One region of the Sporosarcina sp. NPDC096371 genome, then DNA from elsewhere that is predicted to be linked to it. Evidence: riboswitches for the same ligand, from Rfam matches in the RefSeq annotation. Region 1 holds a riboswitch; the other holds the start of a gene.
What was found. Region 1 has a riboswitch for S-adenosylmethionine ahead of metA (homoserine O-acetyltransferase MetA). Riboswitches for the same ligand answer to the same signal wherever they lie in the genome.

Region 1 (6,282 bases):
TCTTCATTAGAGATGCACCTGGTTCATACGGGAAAAATGGAAACTGTCTCTAAAGTTCCGCTTGCAAACAAAGTGGATCTTAGTTTAGCTTACTCTCCGGGTGTAGCTGAACCATGTATAGAAATCTCCAAAAATCCCACAGCAGTATACGACTACACCATCAAGGGGAATCTGGTGGCGGTCGTGACAGATGGGACGGCTGTGCTAGGTTTGGGGGATATTGGACCTGAAGCAGCACTCCCTGTTATGGAAGGAAAAGCAATGTTATTAAAAAGTTTTGCTGGTATCGACGCTTTTCCAATTTGTTTAGCCACAACAGATGTTCAGGAAATTGTTCAGGTAGTGAAAGCGATCAGTCCAACCTTTGGCGCCATCAATTTAGAAGATATCTCTGCACCACGATGCTTCGAAATCGAAAAAAGATTGCGTGAAGAATGCTCAATTCCAGTATTCCACGATGATCAGCACGGAACAGCCATCGTCGTTGGAGCCGGATTACTCAATGCTTTAAAAGTTGTCCATAAAGACATGAAAACTGTTAAAGTTGTGGTCAATGGCGCGGGGGCAGCCGGTATTGCCATTACGAAACTTCTGCTGAACATTGGTTTCGAACAAATTACCCTCTGCGATTCACAGGGCGTTATATACAAAGGAAGACCGAATGGCATGAATCCCATGAAGCATGAAATTGCAGACATGACCAATCCCCAGGGCTTAACAGGTTCCTTACAAGAGGCAATGACAGGATCGGATGTATTTATCGGCGTGTCTGTCGCTAATTTATTGACGAAAGAGCTGATTGAGTGCATGAATGACGATCCGATTGTCTTTGGTTTGGCCAACCCGAATCCAGAACTCGCTCCCGACAAAGCACACGAATTCGGGGTTCGTATCATTGCAACCGGACGATCTGATTATCCAAATCAAGTGAATAACGTCCTTGCATTTCCAGGTATCTTCCGCGGCGCTCTAGATGTCCGCGCAAGTGAAATCAATGAAAGCATGAAGTTAGCTGCAACCTATGCCATTGCTTCACTGATTCAAGACTCTGAACTCAGAGATGATTATATCATTCCGGATCCTTTTGATGATCGAGTTGTAAAAGTTGTTGCTCAGGCAGTTAGTGATGCTGCAGTCGAATCAGGTGTGTCCACTAGTCAAGAATTTGTAGTTTTGTAATTCTGGTCTACAAAAAGCGTCATCTACACGGTTTTATCCGGTTTATGACGCTTCCCCTTTATTTATGATTATCACTCTTCTCATGAACATGAAGACTTCCATCCGTTTGGATTTCCGCATAAAATACTTGATCTACCTTACCGATCCCTTGTTTTTTCAGCTGATCATAAACCCACTCTTCCGTTAAATGCAACTCTGTCAAATTCTTTTTAACAATCTTCCCGTCAGCAATGATTTCAGATGGAAGATATTTAGGTTCAGGTGCAGGAGCATGTACATCTTTTTTTGTCGCGGGTTCCTGATCTGCTTTTTTCAATACACTTAAGTTCCCATTCGTCTCAAATATCGCATATTGAACTTCTTTAATAGAAAAAATCCCCTGCTCACGTAACATCATGTTCAAATCGCTCAGATGGAGTCGTGATTTTCGCATTGCCTCCTCGACGAGTCTCCCTTCATACATAATGATTGTCGGTTGGTCGTCTAGAATGACTCGTGCCTTCTTTGACTTAAGCGCGATATAACTCATTAGCAATGTCAATAATGCCCACCAGATCATGGCAATAACCCCATCTACAAATGCCGTTTCTTGCTGAGCTGCAATTTCTGCTGCAATCGAACCGATGGTGATGCCTGTTACATAATGGAAGAAGGATAACTGAGAAATCTGCTTCTTCCCCATAAATCTGGCAAGAATGAGTAAAACAATGAATGCAACCGTTGTCCTAAATAGGGTTTCCCATGCATGAAAATCCAGTAATTCATTTATGCCCATGATCACACACTCCTGTCATTCTGAGATTATTCCCCTAAGACAGAGCGCCTATACATAAAACTGAAGAGGTAATAGATGCTTTGGTGTCAACAAGTAAGAAAAAGCCACGAACGGTATCACTTACCGGCGTGGCATCTCAATCATATTTTTGGTTAGTCAAGTTTCACTCTTAAAATGGCTCCTGTATTTGCGTCAACTTTCACTTCATACTTATGGCCTTCTGCTGTTCTAATATCAATCTCATAGACCAACATACCATCGTCGTAATCCAGTTCTGCTTTTATAACCTGTCCTGGCACACGTTGCAATGCAATCGCCATAGCTTGATCGATTGTAATCCTGCGATATTGTGGATTTTGCCAATGGTTTGCCCAATGTTGATTTTGACTTTCTCGATTTTGATGCGTCACCCATTTCACTCCCATTCAAAAGTTATGCAGTCCTTCACATTCTATTCAAAAGGGGGTAAGATGTGCCTAATTCATTCTACAATGGCGGTGAGTATCCTACAGGATGAGGCGATGAATTACTTACATTTCCACTCATGCTCCAATATACCGTAGATGAATGAATCCCGCCAACCGTCTTTAAGAAGCAGAGTTTCCCGGAGTCTTCCTTCCATCACCATTCCAACTTTCTCTAAAACCCTAGAAGAAGCACTATTACGCGGATCACATGTCGCGTATATTCGATGAAGGTTTAAATCGTTAAAACCAAAATTAACGAGTAAAAGAGCCACTTCAGTTGCATAACCACGTCCCCAATAATCTGGGTGAAAGATGTATCCAATTTCTCCTTCACGGTTAACCGTATCCCTGATAGTTATTTCTCCAGAGCCGATCATCGTAGCTGTCTCCTGTTCAAAAACTGCAAAGACAAAACGACTACGTGGTTGTCTCTTTGCATCTTGTAGTACTTCATCAATAAACATTAAAGACTCTTCTTCAGTGTTCGGCCCCCACGGTTGGTATTTACAGACACTTTCCATAGATGCATATTTATGTACATCGGGCCAATCACCCTTCACCATTTCCCTCAATTGAATTCGATTTTCAGATTGCTGTTCATCCATATACTCTATTCCTTTCTTATACATTTCCATAATTGCTTGAATGAACAAAGAAGCACAAAGTACATGATCTGTACGTAGTGCTTCTTTGTTGCTTCAACCATTTTCTTGCAGTTAATAACCATTTCAATCAGTTTTTTCTTGTTTCTCTTCCGACTTTGGATTCATCCAGAAGCGAGCCATAGGCTGTTCTGCGTTCGCCAATAGTTTTGCTAGATAAGCGGCTGTCATCGTATAGCTGTGTTCTAATTTCTCGGTTAAAACATTGGTGCGTTCATACAGTAGGCTACGGAGATGATCTAATTGCCTACCCATTTTCTCCGTCACGCCTTCTTGATTGACCAGTCTGCTAATAACATCTTTTTGGGCATTCTCTTGCCGTAAAATTAATTTAGCTAATTGTTGTTGTTGGTCCAACTGCCTAGTCATTTTTACCGCCATATTGTTCGTTGATTCGCTAATCGTATCCACTTGCATTTTGAATTCCTTGTCTACTGCATGTTTATCCTCCAATATCTGATGGAGTTCTTGCTGTTTCTTATCCAGCTTCGTCAACGATTTTGAGACATTTTTTTCAAATTGCCCATGTCGTGAATCATTGTCTTGCAGTTCTTTTACACGGTTACGAACGTTATTTAATTGATTCGACTGGTTCTTTGTTTGTTGTTTGAGGAGCATTTCCAGGTCGCTGATATGACGATTAAGTGAAGCATTCGCTTCCTGTTGCTCCTGCATCCATTCCGCTAACGTATCTATTTTAGAATGGCCTTGATTTTGCGCTACTATTGCTGCATCATTTTTAAAAACATCTGGGTGCTCATCACTATTCATAAACAACCCCATTTGCCCAACCTCCTCGTCATACTATCTTATGCAACTTGCGACAAGGTGGTCATTGAGCAGTTATGCCCATTCAAACGGTGTCTCTTGATAGACGTAATAATTCAACCAGTTGGAAAAGAGCAGGTGAGTATGGGAGCGCCATGTATTTAATGGTTCTTTGTTTGGATCGTTATTTGGAAAATAATTTTCTGGCATGTCAATATCGACACCTTTTTGGATATCACGTGCATACTCTTCCGCAAGTGTCGTGGCGTCATATTCAAAATGACCCGTAATCATAATGTGTTTAGCATCGTTAGAAATGATGATGAACGCACCAGCATCCTCAGACTTCGCCAGTAGATGCAAACGCTTATCATTTTCGATTTCTTCCACAGAAACAGCTGTGTAACGTGAATGTGGCGCTCTAAATTCATCATTAAACCCACGTGCCAAATCGATGGTTGGGTCTGATAGACGATGAGTAAAGACTCCTGAGCATTTCTTCGGCAAGGTAAATTTATCAATTCCATAATGGTGATACAATGCTGCCTGTGCGCCCCAACAAATATGTAAAACAGACGTCACATTTTCTTTAGTCCAGTCCATAATCTGTGTCATTTCATCCCAATAATTCACATCTTCAAACTGTAAATGCTCAATTGGCGCACCCGTAATGATCATGCCATCAAAACGTCGATGTTTGATATGTTCAAATGTAGTATAAAAATTGTCTAAGTGAGACTTGCTAACGTTTTTCGATTCATGCGTGGCCATATTCATAAACGTCACATTGACCTGCAACGGTGTATTGCCCAATAAGCGCAGAAGTTGCAATTCTGTGCGCTCTTTTTCCGGCATTAAATTCAAAATAATAATATTCAATGGTCGGATGTCTTGAGACGTTGCACGGTTCTCATCCATGACAAATATTTTTTCCTTTTTTAATAATTCCCCAGCCGGCAATCTTTCAGGTATGTTGATTGGCATAAGATTTCTCTCCCTTTTCAGTATATTATGTATGCATTTTAAGCATAAAAAAACCCTCTTTTCTATAGGATAAGAAAGGAGGATTTGCGTTACGCTCACAGTTCTTATCTCTCAAGAAAAAAATCTTGATGGAGGTAGCACCTTTCTGACAATGTCAGAGGTTGCTGAAGCTTCATCGGGCCATTTCCCTCAGCTTCTCTTGATAAGAATATTCAATTAGATTCCATTATACTATTAAACTTTTTATTGTAAACAGTCTTTTTATTTTCTCAGGGCGATATCGGCTATATTTTCCAACTAACTGCGAGGAGCTTACAACCATTTGCGCAAACTCTCCACCCAACTTAAAATCGCTTTTCGACAATACAAGAAGTTAACACCATTTTGACATGATCACCGTCATGATTATTTCTTTTCAAACAAACCTGTTAGTCCTATTTCCAATGTTTTTCATGCTTCTATCTCCGAATAGAACAACCATTTCAGAGCCATATTAACATGGTACTACATGTTGGAAAGGAGTTTTTTTCATGGGAAGAGACAACAAACAAGGTAGCACCAACAATTCGCGTTCGTTACCCCAAACACCGAAAAGGCAAAAGATTCAACCGGGAGATATGCAAGAGGAGATTGCTCGCGAGTTTGAGGAATTGAGCAGTCTTAGACCGAAGCGAGAGCGAATGAATCCAAACGAGCGGAAAAGAAAGTGAATCATTTTTTGCGTTGATAGCGCCTAACCTACCATGAAAAAAACGATACCCCGCGCAGCGAAATAGGCTGTGTGGGGTATTATTTCATCCCCTGTAATCACTCGGGATGCTCCCTTCCTTCTCTACATCCACAGGCCAGGAGATAATTGTTGTGCTATCCCATACATTTTGACTTTCAATCTCCATCAACATCTGTGAAATGCTTTCATCGAGTGCTTCTTTACTCAACGCTTCGACCAGATTTTGCGGATTCGCATAAGGTTCACCCGGACATTCTAGCAAACCATCTGTTGTCATGAAAATGAGATTTGTCCCTTTTCTCAATTCCCTTGTCCCAGATGAGTAGCATGGAACAGTTTTTTCAAATGTATTCACTTGCCCAATCCACTCGAAGAACTGTCTTTGATTCAGTTGAAATTGGTTGAGAGCAATTAGTTCTGGATGCAATAAATAGACCAGGCAGTCTCCGACGGAAAACCACCATATATAGTTATCTTTCCTTACAACGACAAGACAAGCTGTCTCTCCTGTAACATGTCTACATGCAGCCAAAAATTCATCAGATTGAAAAATGTCAAGTAGCTTACCTTCCAATTGTTTAAACTTTGGAGGCCCCTTTATTGATAAGATCCTTAACAGATCTACTTTATATTGTTCAATTGTATGGATGACAAGTTCTGCACTTTCGGCACTTTTATGCGCATCAAGGATAACCGCGAATTCCCAATCTTCATGTT
Region 2 (6,282 bases), on a different contig from region 1:
CAATGGCGGAAACGGATGCTTCCGGCTCCATCATGAATTCTTCTGTTAAATGGACGCCGATGTCTTCGGGTTTTAACAGTTTGAATAACTTCGCTTGGTCCTCCAGATTCGGACATGCGGGATAGCCGAACGAGAAGCGTTGCCCAACGTATTTTGCTGCAAAGCGGTCAAGCATTGTAAAGTCTGTTGCATCTGGAGTTCCCCATTGGTCGCGCATTTCTTGGTGAATCCGTTCTGCAAATCCTTCCGCTAGTTCGAGAGCAGTAGCTTGGAATGCGTGGCTTTCCAAGAACTTGCCTTCTGCTTTCAATTTGTTGGCGAAATCCCGAACGCCGTGTCCTGCTGTTACTTGCATGAAACCGACATAATCCATCTCGCCGCTTGAAACAGGTTTCAAGTAATCAGCCAGACAAAGGAATGGTTCTTTACTTTGACGCGGGAATGTAAAGCGTTCAATTTCCGTTTTTGCATCTTCAGGATCATAGATGATGACATCATCACCGTCGGATTGCGCTGGGAAAAATTGATAGAGTCCTGATGCTGATAAGTGATCCGACTCTAAAAATCCAGTGACCATTTCATGTAGCTCCAAAGCACGTGGTTCTTTATTTTCTAGCATTTTACTGACATTGCCCCGTAGACCAAGATGATGGCCAATCAATGTCCGCATATTGACGTACGGATAGAGATGGGAGACCAAATAATCTTTTTGAACCCGGCGGCGCAAATCTTTAGGCACTTGAACTGGAACGTCTTCACGTACTGTTTTGATAGGTCGTGGTGCAACAACTGCCGCCTCTGGGTTTGCTGCTTTTTTCGCTGCTTTAATCGCATCATTTTCGGCACGTTTTTCCCGTTGTTCATCCAATTCGATAAGCAACGCTGCTTTTTCATCTTTGTCTTGTAGACGATTGGCTAGTTCTAGCCCAAACATTGCGTCCTTGGCGTACAGTACGGGACCATCGTATTCTGCTGCTATTTTTGTGTCGGTAAAGCGGCGAGTAAGTGCTGCCCCACCCACCATTATCGGTAAATCAATGCCCGCAGCTTTAAAGTCTTGCGCAGTGATTACCATTTGTTGAGCAGATTTAACGAGCAGCCCAGATAGTCCGATAATATCCGGTTTTTCTTTGCGGATTACGTCAATAAGTGTTGAAGGGGTTACCTTAATACCGATATCGACGACTGTGAAGCCGTTATTGCTCAAGATAATCTCGACGAGGTTTTTCCCAATATCATGGACATCGCCTTTGACGGTAGCTAAGACAATTTTTCCTTTGCCTGTGTCGCCCTCGGCTTTATCCATAAATTGCTCAAGGAACGAGACTGACGCTTTCATGACTTCAGCACTTTGCAACACTTCCGCAACGATGAGTTGGTTGGTGTTGAATAGGCGACCAACTTCTGCCATGCCATCCATTAATGGTCCATTAATGATATCGAGGGGTGCATCATACATTTCCAGGGCTGCTTCCAAGTCGGGAATTAATCCCTCTTTCGTCCCTTCGATTACGTAATAACTAAGACGTTCTGGAACGGTTTTCGGAATATCATCTTCCGTTTTCTCTTTTTTCTTCCCTCGATAAAAGTTTGTGAAATCCGCCAACGTTTCATCGGTTGTGGAGAATAACAGGTCATTGGCCATTTTAATTTCTGCTTCAGGAATCGAAGCGTAGCGTTCAAGTTTCTCCGTGTTCACAATCGCGTAATCAAGACCTGCTTGCGTACAGTGATACAAGTACACAGCATTCAATACTTCACGCCCGACAGGAGGTAGACCGAATGATACGTTACTGACGCCGAGAATTGTCAACGCCCGTGGCATTTTTTCTTTAATGAGTCGAATCCCTTCAATCGTTTCAACAGCGGAACCGATGTATTGTTCATCACCTGTACCGACAGGGAAGACGAGTGGATCGAAGATAATATCTTCCGGTGCTAGTCCCCATTTATCGACGAGAAGGTCATAGGAACGTTCGGCCACTTCAAGTTTACGCTCGCGTGTGACAGCCATTCCGGGTTCGTCGATGGTTCCGACAACGACAGCGGCACCGAATTTTTTCACGAGTGGTAAAACAGCATCATAGCGATCTTCACCGTCTTCTAAGTTGATGGAGTTAATGATGACTTTCCCTTGTGAATACTTCAAAGCTTCTTCAATGACCTTTTCGTCCGTGGAATCAATGACGAGAGGCACTTTGACTTTTTTGACGACTTCTTTCATGAATTTCGTCACATCTTCTAGCTCGTCCCGATCCGGGTTCGCCAGACAAATATCAATGACGTGTGCACCGCCTTTTACTTGTGCGCGTGCAATTTCTGATGCTTCTTCAAATTTGCCATCTACGATAAGCTGTTTGAATTTGCGGGAACCGATAACGTTAGTCCGTTCGCCAATTAATAGAGGGCGCATGGAGTCGTCATATAATAGTGGCTCTATACCAGACACGGCATGCCCATGAACGCTTTCTGGACCTTGTCGTGGTTTTTTATCGGCTACGGCTTCACGGATTGCGCGAATATGTGCAGGCGTTGTTCCGCAACATCCACCTACTACGTTCAACCAGCCTTTGTCTGCAAACCCTTCTAACTTTTTGGAAAGGGATTCAGGTGATTCATGGTAATGACCTTCTTCGTCCGGTAGTCCAGCATTTGGGTAACAACTGACATAACTCGTTGCCAACTCTGAGAGTGAGCGCAGGTGATCCGTCATGAACTCCGGTCCTGTCGCACAGTTCAAGCCGACTGAGAGTGGTTTGATATGTTCGATTGAAATATAGAATGATTCGATACTCTGCCCTGCAAGGGTCGTCCCCATTGGTTCAATTGTTCCGGAAATCATCACGGGCAATTCCTGTCCTGTCTCTTCGAATGCGCGTTTGATGCCTAGTGTTCCGGCTTTGACATTCAGCATATCCTGGCTAGTTTCCATCAAAAGCAAATCGCAACCGCCTTCGATAAGTGCCTTCGCTTGTACATAAAAGTCATGTGTCAAACCGTCAAACGTAGCGCCGCCTGTGACGGATAATGTTTTGGTTGTAGGTCCCATTGCACCGGCAACAAAGCGAGGCCAATCAGATGTGGAAAAGTCTTCGGCACATTCTTTAGCAATTTGTGCTGCACGGAAGTTGATGTCATGTGCCTGATCGCCCAAATCGTAGTCATCGAGGACGATCGGCGTCCCTCCAAAGGTATTTGTTGAAATGATATCGGCACCAGCATCTAAATATTCACGGTGAATCCGGTTAAGGACGTCGGGTCTTGTGATGTTTAAATATTCGTTACAACCATCGTATTCTTCGCCACCGAAGTCTTCAGGAGACAGATTAGCATTTTGCAACATGGTCCCCATCGCACCATCCATAATGAGTATTCTTTTCTGTAGTTGTTCTTCAATAGGATGTTTTGACATAACTAATCACTCTCTTTCTTCGTATCGGTTTAGTAATCTGAAAAAATAAAAAAAGCCTTCATAGAAAGAAGGCTTTACGAGTATACGTATTTGTCCCTTCTCATCTTCAGGATCACAGATGGACCCCACTGGAATTAGCACCAGTCCTTTCGGCAGGTTGCTGAAGCTTCATAGGGCCAGTTCCCTCTGCTTCTCTTGATAAGAATAAATTATGTAGTTGAATTAACTAATAGAGGAGACGGATTGAAATACATCTCTTATTATTGGTTGAATAATTGAAATCATCATAACGTTATAATTGCCTTTCGTCAAGCTGTCCTTTGTAGAATGCTAGAATATGTATGGTAAGATGGGGGGAAATGACAAACAGAAGGTGAATAAGTTGAGAGCTTTTATGTATATTATTCCAATCATGATGATTGTTGGTACGGTTAGCATTATGATGCTAAACAAGAGTCATCAAGACGTGCCGCCCATGTCACGAATCTATATCACGTTAGGTGCGATGGCTGTTGGTGGGTTTCTTGCCTATTTTTTATTTCCAAAAGATGAAGAGAAAAAGTAATGAAATGAAATCGCTAGCGAATGTTGCTAGTGATTTTTTTATTTCAAAATATATAGGTTAACTACTTTGTTATTTAAGTTGACACATAATGAGTTATCTTTTATTCTATTAGAGTTAACATAAGGAGGGTATTCGATGACAACAGCTACAGTGAAAACGAAAAGTGGGATGAGTGCACTAAGTCTTGTCTATTGTGGGATGTTTGCTTCACTGATGATGATTGGGGCAAACATTACGGCCTTTGCACCTTTTCTGGTCGTTGGTAGTGTGCCGATTACATTGCAGACGTTTTTCGCTATCTTAGCAGGACTTATTTTAGGGAGCCGGTTAGGTGCCATTGCGATGACGGTCTATATGTTTATCGGACTTGCTGGAGCACCAGTCTTTGCAAAATTCAGCGGAGGTTTCGGCTCCATCATTAGCCCGACATTTGGATTTATAGTGTCATTCATTTTTGCAGCGTATATCGCGGGGAAGATTGTTGAAAAAAATAATAAGTTACATGGTTATATTATTGCGGCACTCGTTGCGATGGTTGTGAATTATGTTATCGGTACGAATTGGATGTACGCCGCGTATAAGCTGTGGGCTGCGGCGCCGGATGTTTTTACGTACAAAGTGGCGTGGTTATGGATGATACCGCCACTGCCGAAAGATCTATTATTGTCAGTACTCGCAGGGATGTTTGGACACCGTATGTACAAGTTGCTGAAAGTGAGGCGTTGACATGACGAAGTACGATGCTTTAGCAAAACGTGTACTCGAAGGACATATATTGACGGATGGCGAAGCACTTGCCATTTTAAACAGTCCTGATGAGGATTTGCTAGCACTCCTTCACGGAGCTTATACGATTCGGAAACATTACTATGGGAATAAAGTGAAACTCAATATGATCATGAATACGAAATCTGGCTTATGTCCCGAAAACTGCGGGTATTGCGCACAGTCAATCGTTTCGACAGCTCCAATTGAAAAGTATGCCATGATGAAAAAAGAAGAAATCGTGACAGGGGCGGCAAGAGCGGTGGAATTGAATGCAGGAACCTACTGTATTGTGGCGAGCGGTAGGGGCCCACTCAACCGAGAGCTTGAAATTGTGATCGATTCTGTGAAGGAAATCAAGGCGAAACATGAACATATGACTGTTTGTGCTTGCCTTGGACTATTGAAGCCAGAACAGGCATTACGGTTAAAAGAAGCAGGCGTTGACCGCTACAATCACAACATCAACACGTCAGCGGAACATCATGAAAGTATCACGACATCTCATACATATGAGGACCGCGTCAACACGGTCGACCTTGTGAAGCAGTCGGGTATCTCACCATGTTCAGGTGTCATCGTAGGCATGCGTGAAACGAAACAAGATGTCGTTTCAATGGCGCGCAGCTTACATGCAATGGATGCTGATTCGATTCCCGTTAACTTTCTACATGCGGTGGATGGGACGCCCCTCGGCGGTACGGATGAATTAACACCTCGTTATTGCTTGAAAGTGTTGTGCTTGTTCAGATTCATGAATCCTACGAAGGAAATTAGAATTTCCGGAGGTCGAGAAGTGAACTTGCGTAGCTTACAACCGTTCGGATTATACCCAGCAAACTCGATTTTTATTGGTGATTATTTAACAACGGCAGGACAAGAAAGCAACCGTGATCGTCAGATGCTGGAAGACTTAGGGTTTGAAGTTGATCTTGAACCACTAACTTAATTCAGCAGAAGTCCGCCACTTCTATAAGTGGTAGGATGAATGCTAAAATGCCTTAAAATCAGTGGGGTTCAACCCCCTACCGAATTAAGTTGAGCCTCCGGCGGATGTCACAAATTTTGAATTGCGCAAACGCAATTCAAAATTTGGACGCAATTACGCCGAGGCGTAATTGATTAAAAGAACCTGTTTCTATCTGAATGAAAAATGGACTTCCTACATATTATGAGGAAGTCCATTTTTATATTTGCAGAGAATTATTTGTCTTTATAAGTTGAACTTATGATTTTCGCCTCATCTCCAGCGAAGGCTTATCGCGGGAGGCATCCGGGGAAGGATGTAGTTCAATCCTTCCTTAAGCGCCGAGCATTGTTGGTGAGATTCTTTAGTTCAATTTATATTGGTTTTATTCGTAAAAAAGTGAAACGGTTTCGTGGTTGAATCGTATAAGAGGTATGTAAAAAAATCTGTGCAATAGAAAAGAGTGTTTTAAGATGATCAATTTACTTATCTTCTCAATCATTACGGGTATTGTATGTAGCTTAATCATTGTCCCGTTTGTGGTGGACAATAAAGAGACGAAAGCGAAAGTGC

Region 2: it holds a riboswitch for S-adenosylmethionine, as region 1 does, so the genes downstream of both, metH (methionine synthase) here and metA (homoserine O-acetyltransferase MetA) in region 1, are expected to answer to the same signal.

What each region holds. Positions count from the first base shown of each region.
Region 1 is NZ_JBIWFE010000003.1:195,573-201,854, reverse strand. It holds gene ACIQ0H_RS09685 (NAD(P)-dependent malic enzyme) at 13-1,179, shown strand; gene ACIQ0H_RS09680 (DUF421 domain-containing protein) at 1,238-1,948, opposite strand; gene ACIQ0H_RS09675 (PepSY domain-containing protein) at 2,107-2,364, opposite strand; gene ACIQ0H_RS09670 (GNAT family N-acetyltransferase) at 2,481-3,050, opposite strand; gene ACIQ0H_RS09665 (hypothetical protein) at 3,150-3,866, opposite strand; gene metA (homoserine O-acetyltransferase MetA) at 3,927-4,835, opposite strand; SAM riboswitch class I at 4,937-5,044, opposite strand; gene ACIQ0H_RS09655 (hypothetical protein) at 5,366-5,545, shown strand; gene ACIQ0H_RS09650 (PP2C family serine/threonine-protein phosphatase) at 5,630-6,282, opposite strand, start outside.
Region 2 is NZ_JBIWFE010000004.1:216,643-222,924, reverse strand. It holds gene metH (methionine synthase) at 1-3,412, opposite strand, end outside; SAM riboswitch class I at 3,510-3,617, opposite strand; gene ACIQ0H_RS12655 (histidine kinase) at 3,795-3,977, shown strand; gene ACIQ0H_RS12650 (biotin transporter BioY) at 4,113-4,703, shown strand; gene bioB (biotin synthase BioB) at 4,705-5,691, shown strand; gene ACIQ0H_RS12640 (hypothetical protein) at 6,183-6,282, shown strand, end outside.